Regions from separate parts of the Terrabacter sp. R4-6 genome, predicted to be linked through region 2. Evidence: riboswitches for the same ligand, from Rfam matches in the RefSeq annotation. Region 2 holds a riboswitch; the other holds the start of a gene.
The links. A riboswitch is a leader RNA that binds a small molecule or an ion and turns the genes downstream of it on or off. The one in region 2 is predicted to bind cyclic di-AMP.
Positions count from the first base shown of each region.

Region 1: it holds a riboswitch for cyclic di-AMP, as region 2 does, so the genes downstream of both, ACSSS0_RS15825 (C40 family peptidase) here and ACSSS0_RS10000 (CHAP domain-containing protein) in region 2, are expected to answer to the same signal.

Region 1 is NZ_CP197224.1:3,375,589-3,381,329, forward strand. Features, by position in the region: gene ACSSS0_RS15805 (hypothetical protein) at 1-1,029, opposite strand, end outside; gene ACSSS0_RS15810 (hypothetical protein) at 1,033-1,371, shown strand; gene ACSSS0_RS15815 (MFS transporter) at 1,450-2,703, shown strand; gene ACSSS0_RS15820 (iron-dependent transcriptional repressor DtxR) at 2,733-3,428, shown strand; cyclic di-AMP (ydaO/yuaA leader) riboswitch at 3,636-3,811, shown strand; gene ACSSS0_RS15825 (C40 family peptidase) at 3,814-4,590, shown strand; gene ACSSS0_RS15830 (DsbA family oxidoreductase) at 4,688-5,371, shown strand; gene ACSSS0_RS15835 (carboxymuconolactone decarboxylase family protein) at 5,431-5,741, opposite strand, start outside.
Region 2 is NZ_CP197224.1:2,123,186-2,128,926, reverse strand. Features, by position in the region: gene ACSSS0_RS10000 (CHAP domain-containing protein) at 244-1,122, opposite strand; cyclic di-AMP (ydaO/yuaA leader) riboswitch at 1,127-1,316, opposite strand; gene ACSSS0_RS09995 (sortase domain-containing protein) at 1,612-2,412, opposite strand; gene ACSSS0_RS09990 (hypothetical protein) at 2,430-3,209, opposite strand; gene ACSSS0_RS09985 (VOC family protein) at 3,434-3,829, shown strand; gene ACSSS0_RS09980 (iron chaperone) at 3,846-4,220, opposite strand; gene ACSSS0_RS09975 (alpha/beta hydrolase) at 4,419-5,093, opposite strand; gene ACSSS0_RS09970 (zinc-dependent alcohol dehydrogenase family protein) at 5,277-5,741, opposite strand, start outside.

The DNA of each region.
Region 1 (5,741 bases), 1.3 Mb from region 2:
GGCCGCTCCGGACGGCGCGGACAGGCTCCGCGCCCCGACGAGCAGGGCCAGCAGCACGGGCAGCTCGAGGTAGGCGTGGTAGCTCGCCAGGGCGGCATACAACGCCTTGCCCTGGGCGAAGTCGAGACCGAAGAGGACGGCGAAGAGTGCTGCCGCGACGAAGCCGGCGGCCCAGAGCCGCGGACCCGTCACCCACGGCACGCGCGCCTCGAAGGCTGCGGAGGCGTCCGGGGCGACCCGGGGCAGCAGGGCCACCCAGACGACGTAGTGCATCGTCTGCATGAAGGCGAAGACGGTGAGGAAGCGCATCCCGAGGACCGTCGCCGAGGCGCTCGGCGGGGCGCTCGCCGCGAGCACCGTCTGGCCGTCGCCGACGACGCTGCGCACGATGCCGGGGTCGGCGCTGAGCGACCCGTCGAGGAAGCCCAGCAGGACCACCGTCGGGATCACGAGGACCCACAGCAGCTGCACGGCCCGGAACGCCTGCCGTCCGCGACGCGAGGTGATCCGGCGCGACCACTCCCAGAGGAAGAAGAGCGGCACGACGTTGTGCAGGTGCGTCAGGACGACGAAGTGGTACGTCGGGAAGGTCAGCGAGACGGCCGCCGCGACGCCGATGACCACCCACGCCGCGACGCGTCGCCGGCCGTCGAGCCCGTGGCGGGCGGCGGCCGCGAGGATGACGTAGCCGAGCACGATCTCGGCGAGCTGGGCCGGTCGACCGATGACACCGGCGAGCAGCCGGCAGACGACGATGCCGGTGACGAGCGCGACGAGCAGCTCGAGGAAGGGCCGCCCGAGGAGGCCCGCGAAGCGGCCCGCGACGTAGCGGATCTCGAGGAGGTTGTGCAGGATGCCGAAGAGGATGAGGCCGATGACGGCGGTCGCGATGGGCGCCCCGAGGGCCATCCCGAGCGAGCCGCCGACGGCCGCCAGCGCGAGGAGCGTGATGGTGCGCGAGCGCTGCACGGTGACGGCCGGGTCCGGCGCGTCGGAGACGAGGCCGCCCGGTCGCGGCGTGGCGGTCACGAGGTGAGCCCCGCTGCTATGGCCGCCCTCGCGCTGACGCTCGCCGTCGAGGTGCCGGTGCTCGTCGCGTTCGCGCGGGCGGCGGGCTGGGCCGGGTGGGGTCGCGCGCTCGTCGGGGCGGTCGGCGTCAACGTCGTGACGCACCCCGTGCTGTATGCCGTGTCGACCGGCTTCGGGTCGCCGTGGCAGCTCGCGGGCGCGGAGGTCGTCGTCGCCGCCGTGGAGACGGTGCTCCTCGTGGCGTGGTGGCGGGTGAGGGGACGCGAGGACGCGGTGACGGTGGCCCTGGCGGTCGTCGCCGCCAACGCCGCCTCCACCGCCCTCGGTCTGCTCGTCCTCTGAGTCCTGGCCACGGGCCAATGCTTTCGTCGGCTGGGCGCCCCGGCCACCCGAGTAACCCGATCGTTAGGGTCCTGTGGCGTGACCGAGATTCGGGGAGACGGTGCGGAGGGACGCAGCGGCAGCCTGCGCGCCATCGCCCTGTCGGCCTACGGGCCCACGCTCCTGGGCTCGACGGGCGCCGGCGCGGTGTCCCCGATCATCGCCGTGTCGGCACGGGAGCTCGGCGCCTCGGTCGGCGTCGCGGCTCTGCTCGTCGCGATGCTGGGCGTGGGCCAGCTCCTCGGCGACCTGCCGTCGGGTGCCCTCGCGGCCCGCATCGGTGAGCGCCGGGCGCTGCTCGTCGCGGCCCTGATCGAGGCCGCCGGCATGCTCGTGGCGGCCCTGGCCGGCGGTCTCGTCATGCTCTTCGTCGGCGTGCTCGTCATCGGGCTCGCCGGCTCGCTCTTCGGCCTGGCGCGGCAGGCGTACCTCACCGAGGCCGTTCCTGTGGCGATGCGGGCGCGGGCCCTGTCGACGCTCGGTGGCGTGCACCGCATCGGCTACTTCGTCGGGCCGTTCATCGGATCGCTCGTCATCGTCAGGTGGGGCACCGAGGCGGCGTACGCCGTCGGCGGCGTCGCGAGCATCGCGGCGTTCGTCCTCGTCCTCCTCGCGCCGGACATCACCCGTTCGGCGCACCGGGTCGCGGGCGGCGGCCCGCCGCGCAGTGTGGCGTCGGTGCTCCTGCAGCACCGGCACGTCCTGCTGACGCTCGGCACCGGGGCCATGTGCGTGGCCGGTGCGCGTGCCATCCGCGAGGCCCTCGTGCCGCTCTGGGCCGAGTCGGTCGGCTTCTCCCCGGCGCAGACGTCGCTCGTCTTCGGCGTCGCCGGGGCGCTCGACATGGCGCTCTTCTACCCGTCGGGCTGGCTCATGGACCGCTACGGCCGCGTCGCGGCCGCCGTGCCCAGCATGCTCGTGCTCGGCCTCGGCATGATGCTGCTCCCGCTCGCCACGAGCCTCGTGGCCGTGACGGCCGCGGCGACGGTGCTCGGGCTCGGCAACGGCCTGGGGGCGGGGCTCATCATGACCCTCGGCGCCGACGCCTCACCCGCGGACGGGCGGGCGCAGTTCCTCGGCGGCTGGCGCCTCTGCGCCGACGTGGGAAGGGCGGCGGGCCCGCTGGCGTTGTCAGGGCTGAGCGCCATCATGTCGCTCGGCGCCTCCGCCGTCGTGCTGGGCATCGGGGCCGTGGTCGGCGCGGGCTGGCTGCGCGTCTGGGTGCCGCGGCACGACCCGACCCGGGGCGCGAGGACGCGCCGGACGCCGGGCCCGGCGACGGGCGGTCCCTGACCGCTCTCCGATTCTGAGAAGGTATGACCGTGACGGACCTGATCGACACCACCGAGATGTACCTGCGCACCATCTTCGAGCTCGAGGAGGAGGGCATCGTGCCCCTCCGCGCGCGCATCGCCGAGCGTCTCGGCCACTCGGGCCCCACCGTGTCGCAGACCGTCGCCCGCATGGAGCGCGACGGTCTCGTCGCCGTCTCGGGCGACCGCCACCTCGAGCTGTCCGACCACGGCCGGCTCCTCGCCACCCGCGTCATGCGCAAGCACCGGCTCGCCGAGCGGCTGCTCGTCGACGTCATCGGCCTCGAGTGGGAGTACGCCCACGACGAGGCCTGCCGGTGGGAGCACGTCATGTCCGAGAAGGTCGAGCGCAAGATCCTCGGCCTCATCGGGGAGGGCCTCGAGTCGCCGTACGGCAACCCGATCCCCGGTCTCGAGGAGCTCGGGGTGCGCCAGGACGAGGACTTCCTCACCGGCCTCAGCACCCTGACCGCCGCCGTGGGAGCCGCTCCGACCGTCGTGACGATCCGGCGCATCGGCGAGCCCGTCCAGGTCGACCCCGAGGCGCTCGCGCTGCTGACGAGCGCCGGCGTCGTGCCGGGCGCCCGCGTCGAGGTCGTCCGTGACGGCGGTCGGGTCCTGGCCGTCCGCGAGGGCAGCGAGCCCTCCACCGGTGTGTCGCTGCCCGACGACGTGGCCGTCCACGTCTTCTGCCAGGCCGCCTGAACACGCCGTATCCGGCAGGGTTTGCCCCCGTCTGCGGGGTCGTTTTGGCATGCCTTGCCACACCTCGTCCGGCCCGGATCCGAGGTCGCTGAAAATTCTTTGACTTCCGGGAACTCGAAGGTGACAAGGCACAGGTACTTGGGTACGGTGGGCGAACTTGCTCTCCCCGTCGAGTGAGTGCCCCGGGTCGGACCGCCTAGTCCTGCCATCGACCTGAGGCTCAGTACGAACCGCATGGCAGGAGCGGGGGAACCACTTTCTCCGGGCGTCGAGAGACGCCCTCGGGGTGAAGCCCTCCGTGGACCGATCACGGTCCGAGCGAAGGCCGGGCAGTACCTCCAGCCCGAACCCGACAGCTCACCTCGTAGGCGTCGAGAGGTCAAACGTGGCTCAGAACGTTCCCGGGCGCCACCGCGCCCCCGGTCGCTTCAACGCGATCTCGGAGCTCAAGACGATCGCCAAGGAGTCGGCCCAGCCCGCCGTGAAGGGTGCGGCCATCGTCGCGGCCTCCGGTGGCCTCGTCGCCTCGTTCGCCGGCACGGCGAACGCCGCTGACGGTTCGAGCAGCGCCGTCGCGGGTCCCGCGGCCGTCGGCCCCGCCGCCGGCACGCTCAAGGCCGGCAACGCCCTGTCGGCGATCGGCTACGCCAAGCCCGCCCTCAAGCAGGCCAAGGTCAAGCCCGTCGTCATCGAGGACGTCAAGGTCAAGACCGAGCGCGCCGCGAAGAAGGCCGCCGAGAAGGCCGCTGCCGAGCGTGAGGCCGCGCAGGAGCGCGCGTCGCGCTCCGGCTCGACCACGCGCGCCGCCCTCAACGTGGCGCCCAACCCCAGCGCCACCGGCATCGTCGGCATCGCGCAGTCCTTCTTCGGTGTGCCCTACGTCTACGGCGGCACGACGCCCTCCGGCTTCGACTGCTCGGGCTTCACCTCCTACGTCTACCGCCAGGCCGGCATCTCGATCCCGCGCACCGCGTCCGCGCAGGCCGCGGCCTCGACGCCGGTCAGCAACCCGCGCCCCGGCGACCTCGTCTTCTTCGGCTCGCCGATCTACCACGTGGGCATCTACGTCAGCCCGGGCCGCATGATCGACGCCCAGCGCCCCGGCACCGTCATCGGCAACCACTCCATCTGGACGACGCCGTCGATGTACGGCCGCATCTGAGCGGTCACCTCTCACGCCTCACGACGAGCCCCCACCGGATCCCGGTGGGGGCTCGTCGGCTTCCCGGCGACGCGAGCGTCCGTGGTTGACTGAGTCGATGACCGACCACTCAGCCGCCGAGTCCACGACCCTCATCGAGCTCGACATCTGGAGCGACCTGGTCTGTCCCTACTCCTGGGTCGCGAAGCGCCGCGTCGAGGCCGCCGTCGCCGCGTTCGAGCGTCCCCACGACGTCACCGTGCACCTGCGCTCCTTCGAGCTCGACCCCGACGTCCCGGCGGGCGGGTCGGTGCCCGTCAGCGAGCACCTGTCGGTGCGCCACGGCGGCGACGCGGGTGCCGGTCGGCTGATGAACGCCAAGGCCAGCGAGGTGGCCGTGGCCGACGACCTCGTCTTCGACTGGGACCGCGCCGTGCGCGCCAACACCTTCGACGCCCACCGGCTCTGTGCCCTCGCGGGCGAGATGGGCGGCCCCGCGCTGCGCTCCGCGGCGGTCGAGCGCTTCCACTCCGCCCACTTCGTCGAGGGCCTCGCCATCGACGACCGCGCGGTGCTGCAGCGCCTCGCCGGCGAGTGCGGGCTCGACGAGCGACGGGTGTCGGCGGTCCTCGCCTCCGACGAGTACGCCGAGCAGGTGCGGACCGACGAGCAGGAGGCACGCTCGATGGGCGTCACGTCGACGCCGTTCGTCGTCGCCAACGGGTATGCCGCCGTGAGCGGAGCGCACCCGGTCGAGGACTACCTCGCCCTGCTGCGCGGCGTCGCCACCCACACGGTCTGACCGCGCCCGCACCCACGGTGCGGCCGACCCGGGAGCCGGGCGGACGGCATACGCCCAGGTCAGGAGGGCTGGTCAGCGGCCGGACGGCCGAAGGAGACCGCCTCGTCGACGGCCGGTGGCGCCTCGGCGCGCAGCTGGTGGTCGGGGAGCGGCCCGAGCGCGTCGTTGACGGTCGAGAAGGCCCGACGCAGCGCGACGAAGACGGTGATCGCGAAGATCTGGCGGTCGTCGAAGCCGGCCGCCCGCAACGGCTGGAGGTCGGCGGGAGTGGTGGCGTTCGGGTTGCTCGCGACGGTCCTGGCCCAGGTCGCGAGAGCGGCGTCTGTGGGGTCGAGGGCATCGTCGTCGCCACGGAGCACGGCCCCTGCGA
Region 2 (5,741 bases):
GACGATCGGTGGAGCCTTCAACTACCTAGGCGACAAGGAGGGCAGGCGGTCGATCATTCCCGGGTGTCCAGGGTTGGGGGTGTGGCCGATCCCACGCGGGCGTCGGGTGCCCGGCCGGCCGGTGCGGGTAGGCCGCGTCGTCCCGGGCATGCCGAAGGGGAGGATGCGCAGGCATCCTCCCCTTCGTACGCGCTCACCTCGCGGAGAACTCCGCGGTGGTCGTCGTGACGACGACCCGGTGGGTCACGGCGCGTAGATGTACTTCATGCCGGGACCGTCGGTCAGCGTGCGCGTGTTGTAGTTGTACGCACCGGCGAGGGCGTTCATCTCGATGATCGTCACCTCGTTGCCGTTGACCGCGGTCACCCAGGCGACGTGGCCGACGCTCGAGGAGCCGTGGACGCCGGGCTCCATGACGAGGATGGAGCGCGTGCGCGGCGTGCCGCTCACGGTGTAGCCCGCGTTGGCGGCGCCGGTGTCCCAGACCATCGCGTTGCCGGTCCAGCCGCCGGGGTAGTAGCCCTCGGACTGGTACCACTTGTTGAGGGCGCCCCACGTGCACTGGCCGTCGGTGGCCCAGTTGGACGAGGCGCGCATGCCGGAGGAGGCGCTCGGGACGGAGCCGTTGCTGCTCGACTTCGACGAGGAGGTGCTCGTCGTCAGCGTCTTGCGGGTCAGGTCGCGCGAGGCGCGCTGGGCAGCGGCCTTGCGCTCGGCGGCGGCCTTGGCGGCAGCGCGCTCGGTCTTGACCTTGACGTCCTCGATGACCTGCGGCTTGGCCGGCTTGGCCGTGCGCTGGGCGACGGCCTTCTGCACGGCCGGCGCGTAGCCGATCTTCGAGAGCGCGGTCGACGCGACCGGGGCGGCGGCCGTGGACGGGCCGACAGCGGCCGGGGCCGCGGCGTCGACGCCGGCAGCAGCCGCGACCTCACCCTGAGCGGGCGAGAGGGTGTCGGCGCTGGCCGGGTTGGCGAAGGTGGCGACGAGTCCACCGGTGGCGGCGACGACGGCGCCCGCCTTCATGGCCGGCTGGGCCGACTCGCGGGCGAGGAGCTTGAGCTCGTTGAGGGGGTTGTGGCGGCCTGGCGCACGATGGCGACCGCGGATGTTCTCAGTGTTCACGCGTGTTACCTCTCCGCGCCTACGAAGTTAGCTGTCGGGTTCGGGCGGAAAGGTGCCCGGGCCACCCCCGCTTCGTGACGAGGTCACGTGGCGGTTCGGTCTTCACCCCAAGGACGTCCGAAGTCGTTGCGCCGGACGCCCGGAGAAACGTGTGGTTCCTCCGCTCCCGTCACAAGGTTTGATCTCTCTCGTCAGGCGGTGACAGGACTAGGCGGTCCACCTCACGAGAGCCCGACCAGGTGGCCGGACTCCCGGAAGACTAGACGAGGCGACTGGCAAATGTCACGCCACGGTAACGACGACGCGCGGCGATCACCCTTGAATGTCCGGTGTGTCCGTCTATACCAACGCTTTACCTTCCGCTGGATGAGACGTGGATCACAGCGCAGGGCGGTGCCCGACAAGTCCCCCACGGGTACGCCGCGGGGTCCCTCGGTGAGGCCCCCCCCGGCGAACCTCGGGTCGGTGCTGGTGGAGCCGCGCGGCGGCTCAGGTGGTGCCCGACAGGTGGCCGAAGACGACGACGTTGTCGCGGTACTCGTTGCGGCTGTCGGTGGGACCGCCGCACGTCACGAGGCGGATCTCGGCCTTGGTGAAGTCGCCCTTGTAGACGAGCTCGGTCGGGAACTGTGACTTCTTGTAGGCCGCCACCGTGTCGACGGTGAAGGTCAGGTGCGAGCCGTCCCGACGCGAGACCTTGACGACGTCGCCGGCCTTGACCTTGCCGAGCTCGTAGAAGATGCCCGGCACCCCCGACGGGGTGTCGACGTGCGCGGCGAGGACCGACGGACCGAGCTGGCCCGGCGTGGGGCCGTCGTCGTAGATCCCGACCTCCTGGGCCGTGCCTGGCACGGAGATCGTCCCGTCGCGCTGGATGCGCAGCGGCACGAAGTGCGACGACCGCACCCCGATCGAGGGGATCTCGATCGACGTCGGCTCGGACGCCTCGAGGAACTCACCGATGCCGCTGCCCTTCGCGTCGCCGCCGGCCGTCCTGCCGGATGTCGGTGTCCCGCCCTGACCGGGGGACGCCGACGGACTCGACCTGGGACTCGACGTGGGACTCGACGTGGGACTGCCGGACGGGCGCGCCGGCGCTGGGGCCGAGGCGGCCCCGCCCGCCGCGGGAGGCGGCGGGCCGGGCGTCCCCGGGTTGCCCCGGAGGCCCATGACGAGCGCCACGATCCCGACGACGACCAGGATGGCCGTGACCGCCAGGGCCGCCGCCACACCCGCGCCGAAGCGACGGGTGGGGCGGTCAGCGCCGTGGAGCCGGGTGCGCTCGGTCATGGGGGTGGTCCCGTCGATCAGGCGCGCGACCGGGCGCGGCGGGCGGCGAAGGTGCCGGTTCCGGCTGCGGCGAGCAGGGCGCCGCCGCCCACGAGCATGAGGGCCTCGTTCTGGCCGCCGCTCTTGAGGCTGTCGGCGGCCAGGCCACCACCGGTGTGCATGCCGCCGGCCGGGGCGACGCGCAGCGCGCCACAGAGGGCCGGGTCGGTGGCCTCGGTCGGGAGCGACTTGTCGAGGTCGCTCTTCGTGTCGCCGGAGTACTTGCCGTCCTCGTTGTAGTCGACGCCGTGGATGACGACGACGGACTCGCCGGCCGAGATCGCCTTGGCGACGTCGCTGGAGACCTTGATGCTGCCGCGCTGGTAGGTCAGCTTGCCGCCGGGCGCGGTGTCGAAGCGGTCGATGGCGAGGCCCGACTTCGGGCTCGTGTCACCGGTCTTCGTCAGCGAGACGACGATGTCGCCGTAGGCCGGGCCGCCCTCGGTCGTGTTGAGGTGGCCGTCGCCGTTCTTGTCGTCGGACAGGATCGGGCACTCGTGGCGGGCCTCGGCGCCGAAGTGGATGTGCGCGGCGTGCGGGTTGTCGGGGAGCAGGCCGTTGGCGGCCATCGTCACGGTGATCTTGTTGCCGGTGACCTCGACCATGGCGGTGCCGCTGCCGTCGACACCGTTGCCGGCGACGGGCTTGAGGTTGGCGCTGACCCAGGCGTCCGCGGCGAAGGCCGGGCCGATGCTGAGGGCCATGGCGGCGGCTGCAGCGAGGCTGGCGCCGGCGATCCGAGTGGTGGTGGTGCGCATCTGTGTTCCTCCTTGACGAGGAGACAAACCGTCCATCCTTCTCTGCTTCGGACGGGGGGTCGTCGTCGACCGTCTCCGGGCGGGGGTTCGCCGCCGAGGGCCGGCTGGATTGGGGTTCCACCGAATTTTCTTCGGCCGGCTCGGCCCGTGGCGGGCCCGACGGGTCTTCACTGGAGGGGTCGGGCGCGCACCGCGCCCGCGCACAGGCCATGGAAGGACCCACCGTGCTTCAGGACTCCCACGCCTTCAGCGGCTTCTCCGTCGACGACATCCCCGCGGCCCGGGCGTTCTACGCCGACGCCCTCGGCCTGCGCGTCACCGAGGAGAACGGCATGCTGACGCTCCACCTCGCGGGCGAGGGTGGCGACCGCCCGACCCTCGTCTATCCGAAGCCGGACCACGAGCCGGCGTCGTTCACGATCCTCAACTTCCCCGTCGACGACATCGAGGCCGCGGTCGACGACCTCACGGCCAAGGGGATCGTCTTCGAGCGGTATGCCGGTACCCCGATGGAGACCGACCCCAAGGGGATCTTCCGCGGGGGCGGGCCGCTCATCGCGTGGTTCACCGACCCGGCCGGCAACGTGCTCTCCGTCATGGAGGCGCCCGGCCCCGGCTGATAGGTCCGAGGGCGCCTCAGGCGTCGTGGCCCTCGGTGACGGCGGCGCGGCGCTTGAGGCACAGCTCGGTGATCTCGGAGACGAGCTCGAGCGGGACCGGCCGGCTGATCGGGAAACGCACGGTGTCCTTGGCGCGCCGGTAGGGGCTGATCGCCTCCTCGAACTTCGCGTCGCCCGTCGGGACGGGGTAGAGGCCGACGTGGTTCTTCCAGCCGGCGTAGTAGATGAGCGGCTTGCCGTCGACGGTGAACGTCGCCATGCCGTAGCTGATCTTCTCGCCGGCGTGCGGGGCTACCTCGCGGATCGTGCGGCGGACCCCCGCAAGCTGAGTTCGCGTCTCCTCGGGGTAGGAGGCGATGTAGTCATCGACTGACGCAAATCTCGGGGCCAATCCTGGTCCTCACCTAGTTCCGGACCGGTCGTTGGAGGGGGTGCCTCGACTGTATTCGGCAAAGGGGACGACTGCAAAGTAAGCACGCATTTGGTGACCAAATGGTCACAAAACTACAAAACGTCGGCCGAGCGATGGTTTCCCAGCAAGACGTGCGGGAGACGGCGCGCGGACGTCTGGGGCTCACACTTCGGGGCCTCAGACGTCGACCCACGCCTCGCCGGCCAGGACCCGACCGACGACGCCCTCGGGCCGACGGCCGAGGAGGGTGGCGGCGGCGAAGTCGGCGGCCAGGCCGTCGAAGACCTCGTGGCGTCGCAGCATCGCGTGCTTGCCGCCCTCGACGGTGACGTAGCCGACCTCCGCGGTGCGGGCGAGGTCGCGGGCCACGGACGCCGAGCTCGTCGGTCGGGCGACGCGGTCGTCGTCGCCGTGGACGACGAGGATGCGGCGCCCGCTCAGGTCGAGGTGCCCTTCGGTGGGGTAGACCCACGGGTTGAGCGCGACGGCGCTGACGACGGGATCCTCACCGGCGGCGAGGAGCGCCGCGCGTCCGCCGAGCGAGTGGCCGACGAGGCAGACCGGAAGGTCGGGGCCGAAGCGGTCGGCGACCTGCCCCAGGGCCCAGCGCACGTCGTCGACCGGCGTGTGGTGGGCGTCCCAGCCGCGCGTCGAGTTGAGCAGGCGCAGCACGGCGAGCTCGCCCTTGGCGGCACGTGCGATGCGGCTCGCGATCGGCACCATCCGCAGCACCGACAGCTGGGTGGGGCTGACCCGCATCGGCTTGCGCCGGGCCGCGCCGCCGTGGAGCACGAGGACGATGCCGCGGGGCGCGCTCGGAGCCGCCGTGTCGATGAGCCGGGCGTGCGTCACGTCTCGCTCCTCTGTCGAAGCCGGGTATGCCGTCTGCTCGGGTTCGCGGGTCACGACCGGTCTTCGGAGCGCGAGCGTCAACGGCTTGGTGCCCTCACGGCATACCCGATCGGTGCGGCCGGGAGGCCGTCATCCAGCGCTGTCCAGGGTTGTCCGGGGTCGCTCAGGGTCGCTCAGGGTCGTTCAGGGGCGCAGGAGGACCTTGATGGCGCGGCGCTCGTCCATGGCGCGGTAGCCCTCGGCGACGTCGTCGAGGGGGAGCGTCAGGTCGAAGACCTTGCCGGGGTCGATGCGGCCGTCGAGGACGCGGTCCAGCAGGTCGGGCAGGTAGGTGCGCACGGGAGCCATGCCACCGGCGAGGCCGACGTTGCGGACGAACATCTGCCGGACGGGCAGCTCGACGCCGTGCGGGGCGCCGACGAAGCCGACGGTCGAGCCGGGGCGGCCGATGCGGAAGGCGGTCTTCATCGACTGGTCGGTGCCGACGCACTCGAGCACGGAGTCGGCGCCGATGCCGTCGGTCAGCTCGAGGACGGCCTCGACGCCGGCGTCGTCGCGCTCAGCGATGACGTGGGTCGCGCCGAACTCGCGGGCGAGGGCCTGACGCGGCTCGTGACGCGACATCGCGACGATGCGCTCGGCACCGAG